DNA from 3 places in the Tumebacillus sp. BK434 genome. Region 3 is predicted to be linked to each of the others. Evidence: predicted binding sites of a transcription regulator. Region 3 holds the regulator's gene; each other region holds the start of a gene.
The links. The regulator LexA, encoded in region 3, represses DNA repair genes until DNA is damaged. The targets are predictions, from matches to a motif close to CGAACATATGTTCG.
Positions count from the first base shown of each region.

Region 1 (3,254 bases), on a different contig from region 3:
GCCCTTCTTGTCGACTTGGATCAGCTTCAAGGCATGGTCGGCCAGCTCTGCCGTGATCACACCGTCGCCCTGCACCATCGCAAAGTCGCGCACCCGCTTCAAAAGCCGGTTGGCGATCCGCGGTGTGCCCCGCGACCGTGTGGCCATCTCCCGCGCGCCGTCGGGCACGATCGGCACGCCGAGAATCTCAGCGGTGCGGACGATGATCTTCTGCAGATCTTCATTGTCGTAATACTCCAGATGGCAGACGACGCCAAAGCGGTCGCGCAGCGGCAGGGACAGCATCCCCGCCCGCGTCGTCGCACCGACGAGGGTAAACGGCGGCAGGTCAAGGCGCACGGAGCGCGCCGCCGGCCCTTTTCCGATGATGATGTCGAGCGCATAATCCTCCATCGCCGGATACAGGACTTCCTCTACGCTTTTGTTCAAGCGGTGGATCTCGTCGATAAACAGCACATCGCCTTCTTGCAAATTGGTCAAAAGTGCCGCCAGATCGCCCGGGCGTTCAATCGCCGGGCCGGATGTGACGCGCACGTGTACGCCAAGCTCATTGGCGATGATGTTGGAAAGCGTCGTCTTGCCAAGGCCGGGGGGACCGTACAGCAGGACATGATCGAGCGCTTCCCGGCGCATCTTCGCCGCTTCGATATAGACTTTCATGTTTTCACGCACCTTGCGCTGCCCGATCATCTCGTGCAGATAGCGGGGGCGCAGCGTCTCCTGATCGCTGTCTTCCTGCAAGGGTTGAGATGTGACGAACCGATCTTCCACGAAATACCTCTCCTTATTGGCGCATCATTTGCTTCAGAGCGAGCTTGATCAGGCTTTCAAGTGGAACACCTTCAGTTATCTCTTCCGCAAGGCTTCGGACAACCTCATGCGCTTCTTTTTCAGTATAGCCGAGACTGGTCAACGCTTCATGCAACTCGGCTCCTAGTCCTTTAGATGCAGGCGCTGCCTTCACCGCGCCTTTTCCGCTGGACAGCGGCGGCACGGGCAGCAGGGTGGCCAGATCGTCCAGCTTCTCCTTGAGATCAAGGATCAGGCGTTGGGCCGTTTTCTTGCCGATGCCCGGCAGTTTGGTCAGGAAATTGACATCTTCGGAGCGAACGGCAAACACAAACTGGTCCGGAGTGCCTGCGCCGAGGATCGATAGTGCAACTTTCGGCCCAATGCCGTTCACATTGATCAGCCGGTTGAACAGCTCTTTCTCTTCTTTCGTGCGGAACCCGTATAAAAGATGCGCGTCCTCCCGAACATGATGGTGAGTGAACAGGCGCAAGGTTTCGCCTTCTTTCATTTGAAACGCGGTGGTGCCGGTCACGAACACGCGGTACCCGACACCGTTCACGTTGATCACCACATGGTCGAGCTCCGCATAGGCGACGACGCCTTCAACAAATGCGATCACGGCTTCAACTTCCTTTCGGCAAGGCTTTGCAGGGGAGCGGTGTGCGCGTGGGTGATCGCGATCGCCAAGCCGTCTGCCGCATCGTCCGGCTTGGGGATTTTGGCGAGCCCAAGCAGCATGCGCACCATCTCCTGAATCTGTTTCTTTTCGGCTTTTCCGTAGCCGACGACCGACTGCTTCACTTGCATCGGGGTATATTCTGCGACTGCGAGACCGGCCTCGCGTGCTGCGAGCAGCACCACGCCGCGCGCTTGGGCCACATCGAGCGCAGTCGTTACGCTCTTGGCAAAGAAAATCTGTTCGACCGCCATCGCATCGGGCTGATGCCGCTGGATGATCTCGCGAATGGCGCCGTAGATCTCGACCAGCCGATCGGGAATCGGCGTGTTGGGCTTCGTCTCCACACACCCGTACTCCACAGGTTTCAATCGGTTGCCGATCAAATCGACCACGCCGTATCCGGTTCGACCGTATCCGGGGTCGATTCCAAGTATCCGCATGCTGGCAATTCCTCCTTAGACGTTCGGTAGGAATGTATTCGATGCCGAACATACATTTCCTTTTTAACATAGATCCCGCGAGAAAGCCATGGCAGTTACAGGTAGACATAATGTAGCTTCCCTCCCGACTCCAGCTGTCATAAATCGTTCACTTTCGACGTAAGATGAGGAGGAACAGGGGAAATGCTGCAACTCCCTCCAAAAATGCTGCTTTGCTGTATATATGCAGGGCAGGCTTTTCCTAGAATTTCCCGAAAAAACATCTTAATAATCTGAAACCTTTTACATGTCCGATTCGTCTATTTATATAACGAACTCGATGATGTGAAAGGGGCGATGGTGTCTTGGTTTCCGGAGTGATCGCGCTTGTTCTGTTGGTAGGTACATTAGGGTTTGGACTGACGATGATCGCGTCGGTAGAGAACGAAAACGCTGGAGAAGACTCAGACCAGGGCACCAACGTCAACGTTCAATAGCAGCAGGTACATGGCAAAAAGGCACAGTCCGCTACGGGCTGTGCCTTTCGTTTTTCAGTTCCGCATAGCGCTTCTCCTCTTGGAGCGCCGCCCATTCGAGGCGCGGCAGCAGCGCTTTTTTGTTGCCGTTCTTGCCAAAATCATACCATTCGCGTATCACCAGCGACGGGTAGGTCATCAAAGCGTGGAGCAGGCGCCGGTTGTCTTCGCACAGCGGGTACGTGCCTTCATACGCCTCCACCATCTCCTGAAACAGCCCTGGCGCGTGTCCGTTCAGATATAAGGCATGATTCAGCAATTGGTACAGGTCATGCGCCCGCACATCGAATCCGGCGAGGTCAAAGTCGATGATCGCCGCCGACCCGCCCTGCCAGATGAAGTTGTGCGGCGCCGGGTCGCGGTGGCAGAGCGCCCCGCGCCGCGTGTCCCGCTCCAGCGCCCGCAAGAAGCTCGGCCCCTGCAGATCGCGCACCGCCTGGCGCGCCCGCTCAGCAAACGGACGCCACAGATCGCGCAAGGCGATCGTGCGCAGCGTCGCGTCCTGCGCGCGCTCCAGCCGGTGGCGGTACTTTTCCCACAGCGGCGGCACGCGCAGATAAAACGACTTTTCCACCTGCCGGGCGGTCGGCACGCGATGCAGGCGGGCCAGCGCCGCCGCAGCCGCGTGGCGCTCTCTGCGATCGTGCAGCGAAAGATGCCGGCCGGCAAGCCACGGCTGCAACGTCCACAGCGCGCCGCGATCGCTCATGTAGGCGCTGTTTTCTTTCGTCTTGACATAGGGGGCGATCTCCACGCCGCTTCGCACGACCACTTCGAGCGCAGTGCCGAGCGCGTCGAGCCGCTTTTTCATGCCTTCGCCTTCATAGC
Region 1 covers NZ_SLXS01000004.1:15,006-18,259, reverse strand. The annotation lists gene ruvB (Holliday junction branch migration DNA helicase RuvB) at 1-771, opposite strand, end outside; gene ruvA (Holliday junction branch migration protein RuvA) at 785-1,411, opposite strand; gene ruvC (crossover junction endodeoxyribonuclease RuvC) at 1,408-1,911, opposite strand; gene EV586_RS11795 (phosphotransferase) at 2,419-3,254, opposite strand, start outside.
Region 1: the regulator LexA is predicted to act here: its motif matches at 1,957-1,970, upstream of ruvC (crossover junction endodeoxyribonuclease RuvC).

Region 2 (3,254 bases), on a different contig from region 3:
AGGCGATCAAGGGTGAGTCACGTTATTACTTGTTAAGCTCTTCGTCCATTCTGATGTTCTTCGGATTGGCGGCAACGTTAGTGCTGATGTATCTTGAGTTCCCGAGAGAAGTGATAAAGACTGTATTAGTTGGATCGTTTATCCTGTTTGGAATACTTTTTACAAGTGGGTACATCGTTCTTTATCTAAAATCTTCACCCTCTCAACGAGTTGATGTGCGAGCGAGACTTTGGTACGCACTGAAAATACTGCTCACGTTTACAGGTTTGATTCTCGCGATTATCTTGTTGGGTCAACTGTTTAATCTACGATAAAAAAACCGCCTGTCCCTTCTCAGGGCAGGCGGTTTTGCTTTTATCACACTGCTCTTACAGCAGGCTGTAGGTGATCGAATAGAGGAGCGAGACTAGCATTGCGATCGCGAGGACGAGGGAGATGGTGCGGACGAGCTTTTGGTTCATCGGGAATCTACTCCTTTCAAAGACTGTCGTTGCTAGTATAACATGAGAGAGAATACGGGGAAAAGAACGGAGGAAGATCATGGCAGACGCAACGGGCAGTGTGGAATTTTGGAACGGGCATGCGGAGGAATGGGAAGCCGGGACGGAACGGGATTGGGAGCAAGGGCCGCGGCGGGCGGTGCTGGAGTTTTTCTGCCGGATGGTGCCAGAGACAGGGCGTGTGCTGGACGTGGGCTGCGCGACGGGGGTCAGCACGCGGCGGCTCTTGGAACGGGGCTATGCGGCAGTCGGCGTGGAGCAGTCGCCCGCGATGGCGGAACTGGCGCGTGGGCGCGGGGTGGAGTGCTGTGTGAGCGAATGCGACCCGCTGCCGTTCGCCGATGATTCGTTTGACGCGGTGTTCGCCTGCACGTCGCTGGAGTGGTCGGCCAATCCGGCCGGCATCGTCCGCGAGATGGCGCGCGTGGTCAAGCCGGGCGGCATTATCGTTGCCGTGACGCTGGGCCCGTACACGCGGCCGCGGCAGTCGGCATTCCGGCGGCTGTATGGCGAGGCGGTGCCGCATAACATGCTGATGCCGTGGGAGCTGTCGCGCCTGCTGGAGGAAGCGGGGCTGGCGATCCAGACGCAGGAAGGCTGGTACCCGCCGCAAGTGCCTCCTCTGGCGGTGGAACTGCTCGCGGCGAACTGGGTGCTGCAGGCGTCGGTAGCGATGCTGTATGGATTTGCCGCGCACAAGCCGGTAACTGAATAAAAACGGGAAAAAGCGGCCTGCCGGTGACTCGGCAGGCCGCTTGGTATGTGTGGCTTAAAGTACGCGCACGATGTTTTGGATCGGGAGCAGAAACTTGCCCCATTCGTTGCAGATCTGCAAGCTTCGCGTATCCGGCTTGTAGGCGACGACGCGGCCTTCCACGGTGTGCTCGCCGTCCGACTCGCCGACGACAAATCGCAGCGCTTTGCGGTGCATCATCGCTTCCTGAACCCGAATTTCGATCTCCTCCTGCATGTCTTCGGTCATGACCGGCGCCGAGTACGGCTGCGTCTCCCGTTCCAACAGACGGGTGCGGTGTTCAGGCAGAATCATGCGGTGACCTTCCCAAAGCTTGTTTCCACGGTTCATACGATTCGATCGCTCCCTATACATAAAGTGTGACTGCGGACGAGTACAATATTACGATAACGAACATTTGTTCTCATTATACGCGATCTCTGTACAGAAAACAATTCCCTGCCGCACGTCAACGAGAAGAGTATATTGTCGAAAGCTGCCATTCATGAGACTATAGGGACATAAGTCCTAATTTTTATGAGTGGGGATGATATCGTCATGTTTTTGGCAGATGCGTTCTATGACCGGAAGATTACGTGCCCGCTATGTACTCATGTCTATACCACGAAAAAAGTCCTATCCAAACACGTAAAAACCCAAAAGGTGGAAGGTGACTTCTACGCGATCTATAGAGATGTGAATCCAAATTACTATGCGGTCAATGTCTGCGGCCAGTGCGGATATGCGTTTCTGGACAAGACAAAACCGAAGATTACGGCGTATAAGCGCGAACGTTACCGCCAGCATGTTGTTTCGCGCTGGGTCCCCCGCGAGTACGGCAGCCTGCGCTCGATCATGGAAGCTGTGGTCTCGTTTAAGCTCGCCGTGTTCTGCGCGCAGTTCATGGACGAGCCGGAGCGCACCGTCGGCGGCCTCTGCCTGCAGGTGGCGTGGCTGTACCGGGAGCTGGGGGAACACGGGCAGGAAGAGCGCTTTTTGCGCGATGCGCTCGATTTTTACACCTATGCGTATGAAAATGACCGCACGATCGACACCGACGGGCGGATGACCTATCTGCTCGGCGAACTGCACCGCCGCATGGGCGAGCAGAAGGAAGCGATCCAATATTTTAATCAGGTGATCAGCGACAAACAGGCGCTGCCGAAGTACGTGCGCATGGCGCGCGAACAGTGGTCCCTGATGCGCGAAATGCAGCAGATGTCGGGTTGAGCCCCGGCCCCTTTTTCCACTATAATGCAGGCAGGGAGGTGACGGCTGTGGCCACCGTGCTGTGCGGGACGTGTGCGTGGGGCGACCATGAAGATTTTTATCCGAAACGGGTCAAGCCAAATGAACGGCTGGAATACTATGCGCGGTATTTTCCGCTGGTCGAAGTGGATTCCAGCTTTTACGCCATTCCCAATCCGAAGTATGTGGAGCGCTGGGCTGCGACGACCGGGCCCGGCTTTACGTTTAATATGAAAGCGTTTAAGGGCATGACCGGCCACGAGCGGTCGCGGGGGCCGAAGGAGCGGGCGGAGCTGTTTCCGCAGTTTCGGCAGGCGATCCAGCCGATGGTGGAGTCGGGGAAGCTCGGGGCGCTGCTGTTTCAATTGCCGCCGTGGTTCGTGCTGAATCGGGAACATGTCGATTATCTGCGCGTCTGCCGGGATTATTTCCACGACCTGACCCTGGCGGTGGAGTTTCGCCACCGCTCGTGGTTCGAAGGCGAGATGCGGGCGAAGACGCTGCAGTTTCTGCGCGGCGAAGAGATCGTCAACACGATCGTCGATGAGCCGCAGATCGGCGACGCTTCGATCCCGGCGGTGGCAGAAGTGACAGAACCGTCGCTTGCGCTCTTGCGCTTTCACGGACGCAACGAGGAGACCTGGTACATCAAAGACGCCAAGCATGCCGGCGAGCGGTTTCGCTACCACTACCGGCAGGAGGAGCTGGCGGAGTGGGTGCCGAAGATTCAGCAGCTGTCCGGGCAGGCGCAGCGCGTGCACGTGCTGATGAAC
Region 2 covers NZ_SLXS01000004.1:364,918-368,171, forward strand. The annotation lists gene EV586_RS13000 (class I SAM-dependent methyltransferase) at 541-1,215, shown strand; gene EV586_RS13005 (YolD-like family protein) at 1,270-1,584, opposite strand; gene EV586_RS13010 (DUF2225 domain-containing protein) at 1,792-2,463, shown strand; gene EV586_RS13015 (DUF72 domain-containing protein) at 2,511-3,254, shown strand, end outside.
Region 2: the regulator LexA is predicted to act here: its motif matches at 1,645-1,658, upstream of EV586_RS13005 (YolD-like family protein).

Region 3 (3,254 bases):
TTGATCCGCTGCATCGCCTCCTGATTCAAGCCGAGCAGTTCGGAGATGACAAAGGTGCGGGCGATCGACTGGTACAGCACCTCGACGAGGTTGCGCACCTGCCGGGTGCCGACACGCCGCGCCAGCCCGACTTTTTCCAATGCTTTGAGATGATAATTGACGCGTTGCGGCGTATCATTGATCATGCGCGCCACTTCGGCAGCCGACGCAGGATCGGTGAGTTTCGAGAGGATCTCCGCCCGGAGCGGGTTGAGCAGCGCGGTGGCCTGCTCCGGCAGTTCCACATACCAGGTCTCTTGGATCAGCTCCCTCACCTCCCCTAAAAACTTTGTGCTTCGTAAAAATATATTATTACGTTATGCGGCGTTTGTCAAAATGATACAGCAAAAAAATGGCAGACTGCCACCGACAGCCTGCCTTGGTCTCGATGATCTCCTGCTGAATCCCGTGTCGCCCGGCATGATGCCGGACGCGGCCTCCCAGCCATGGAAACCGCGCCATCCTCATCAGAAGCTCAAGCCTCCGTCGACCGCCAGCACTGCGCCGTTGATAAAGCTCGCTTCATCGGACGCCAGGAACAGGTAGGCGTTGGCGATGTCGCGCGGCTGGCCGAGGCGGCGCAGCGGCGTCTGCATCTGCATCGCCTGCAGCACCTTCTCCGGCACTTTGCCGGTCATGTTGGTGGCGACAAACCCCGGTGCGACCGCGTTGACGCGCACGCCTTTCGGGCCGAGCTCTTTCGCCCATGTCTTGGTCATGCCGACGACGCCCGCCTTGGTCGCCGCGTAGTTGGTCTGGCCGACGTTGCCGAACTGGGCGACGACCGATGCGGCATTGAGGATCACGCCGCTGCCCTGCGCCATCATCACCTTGGCGGCCGCCTGCGTGCAGAGGAAGACGCCGGTCAGGTTGATGCCGATCACTTGGTCCCACTGCTCCTGTTCCATCTTGACGAGGAAGCCGTCGCGGGTGATCCCGGCGTTGTTGACGAGGATGTCGACGCGGCCGAACTTTTCGAGCGCGGCGGCCACGATCTGCTCGACGTCTTCGGACGAGGACACGTCCGCTTTTACAAAATGAGCTTCTGCGCCGAGCCCGCGCAGTTCTTCGACGGCAAGCGCGCCGTTCGTTTCATCAAAATCGGCGAGGATCACCTTCGCCCCGTTCTGTGCGAACAGGATGGCCGTCTCCTTGCCGATGCCGTTCGCTCCGCCGGTGATGATTGCTGTCTTGTCTTGTAAGCGCATATGCGTTCTCCCTCCATGTTGAGCCTGTTCTGCTGATCGAATTATACCATTCGTTGTTACATGCCAGTTGCACCTGTCCGAAAAATCGGAAGAATGTCGGAAATAAGAACTTACGTTTGTATCTGTTACCAAGCTGTGGTATAATTTTTTCAACATCGAATCTGCGAACATATTTTCCCATCATCATAGAGTTCTCATACCATGTAGTCAAGGAGTGTATTCTGCAATGATCAAGCTGTCCAAGCGGCAACAGGAAATCATGGATTTTATCAAACGAGAAGTCAAAGACAAGGGGTATCCGCCATCGGTGCGTGAGATCGGAGAAGCGGTCGGCCTTGCATCCAGTTCCACCGTCCACGGCCACCTGGCCCGCTTGGAGCAGAAGGGTCTGATCCGCCGCGACCCGACCAAGCCGCGCGCCATCGAGGTGCTCGATGAAGAGGGAGCGTCCGATTCCCGCTTTGAATACTCGACCGTGATGGCGCCGATCGTCGGCCGCGTCACGGCGGGGATGCCGATCACCGCGATCGAAAATGTGGAAGACTACTTCCCGCTGCCGACCCGCTTTGTCGGTGATAACAACGTCTTCCTGCTCAACGTCGTCGGCGAATCGATGATCGATGCCGGCATCTACGACGGCGACCTCGTCATCGTCCGCCAGCAGTCCACCGCCCACAACGGCGAGATTGTCGTCGCGATGACCGAAGACGACGAAGCGACCGTCAAGCGCTTCTATCGCGAGGCCGACCACATCCGCTTGCAGCCGGAGAATCCGACCATGGACGCGATGCGCTACCGCAATGTCACCATCCTTGGCAAAGTGATCGGCGTTTTCCGCGAGATCATGTAAAATACGTAACCCGCCCTTTCCGGGCGGGTTTTTTCATGCATAGAAAAGCCCCTCATCTCGCCGAGATGAGGGGCTTATCGCTCTTAGTACGTGGTCAGGTATTGGTTGCGCTCCCACTCGGTGACGGCGGTGCGGAACATATCCCATTCGATTTGCTTCGCTTCGACGAAGTGCGCGATGACATGCTCGCCCAGCGCATTGACGATAACTTCGTCTGCGAGCAGCTCGTCGATCGCTTCTTTCAGGGAAGCCGGCAGCGAAAGGATGCCGTTTTCGAGGCGCTCTTCTTCGTTCATCACGTAGATGTTGCGGTTGACCGGATCGACCAGCTTCAGCTCGCGGCGGATGCCGTCGAGGCCCGCTTGCAGCATCGCAGCCAGCGCGAGGTACGGGTTGCAAGCCGGGTCCGGGTTGCGAACTTCGACGCGGGTGGACAGGCCGCGGGAGGCCGGGATGCGCACCAGCGGCGAACGGTTCTTCGCCGACCATGCGATGTAGCACGGCGCTTCATAGCCCGGAACGAGACGCTTGTAGGAGTTGACGGTCGGGTTGGTGATCGCTGCAAAGCCGCGTGCATGGAGCAGAATGCCAGCCAGGAAGTGCTTCGCTTGTTGAGACAGGCCGAGCTCGTCGCTTTCATCGTAGAATGCGTTGGTGCTGCCTTGGAACAGGGACATGTGGCAGTGCATACCGGAACCGTTGATGCCAAAGATCGGCTTCGGCATAAAGGTTGCATGCAGGCCGTGCTTGCGGGCGATCGTTTTGACGACCAGTTTGAATGTCATGATGTTGTCCGCTGCAGTTACAGCGTCGGTGTATTTGAAGTCGATCTCATGCTGACCGACTGCAACTTCATGGTGGGAAGCTTCGATCTCAAAGCCCATCTCTTCCAGCGTCAGCACGATCTCGCGGCGGCAGTTCTCGCCGAGGTCGACCGGTGCGAGGTCGAAGTAGCCGCCTTGGTCGTTGACTTCGGTGGTGATGTTGCCTTTTTCGTCGAGTTTGAAGAGGAAGAATTCCGGCTCCGGACCGACGTTCATCGTGTCAAAGCCCAGCGCTTTTGCGTCTTCCAGCGCGCGCTTCAGCGTGGAGCGCGGGTCGCCCGGGAACGGGGTGCCGTCCGGCATGTAGATGTCGCAGATCAGGCGGGCTACCTT
Region 3 covers NZ_SLXS01000001.1:695,847-699,100, forward strand. The annotation lists gene EV586_RS02240 (winged helix-turn-helix domain-containing protein) at 1-314, opposite strand, end outside; gene fabG (3-oxoacyl-ACP reductase FabG) at 507-1,247, opposite strand; gene lexA (transcriptional repressor LexA) at 1,474-2,097, shown strand; gene glnA (type I glutamate--ammonia ligase) at 2,181-3,254, opposite strand, start outside.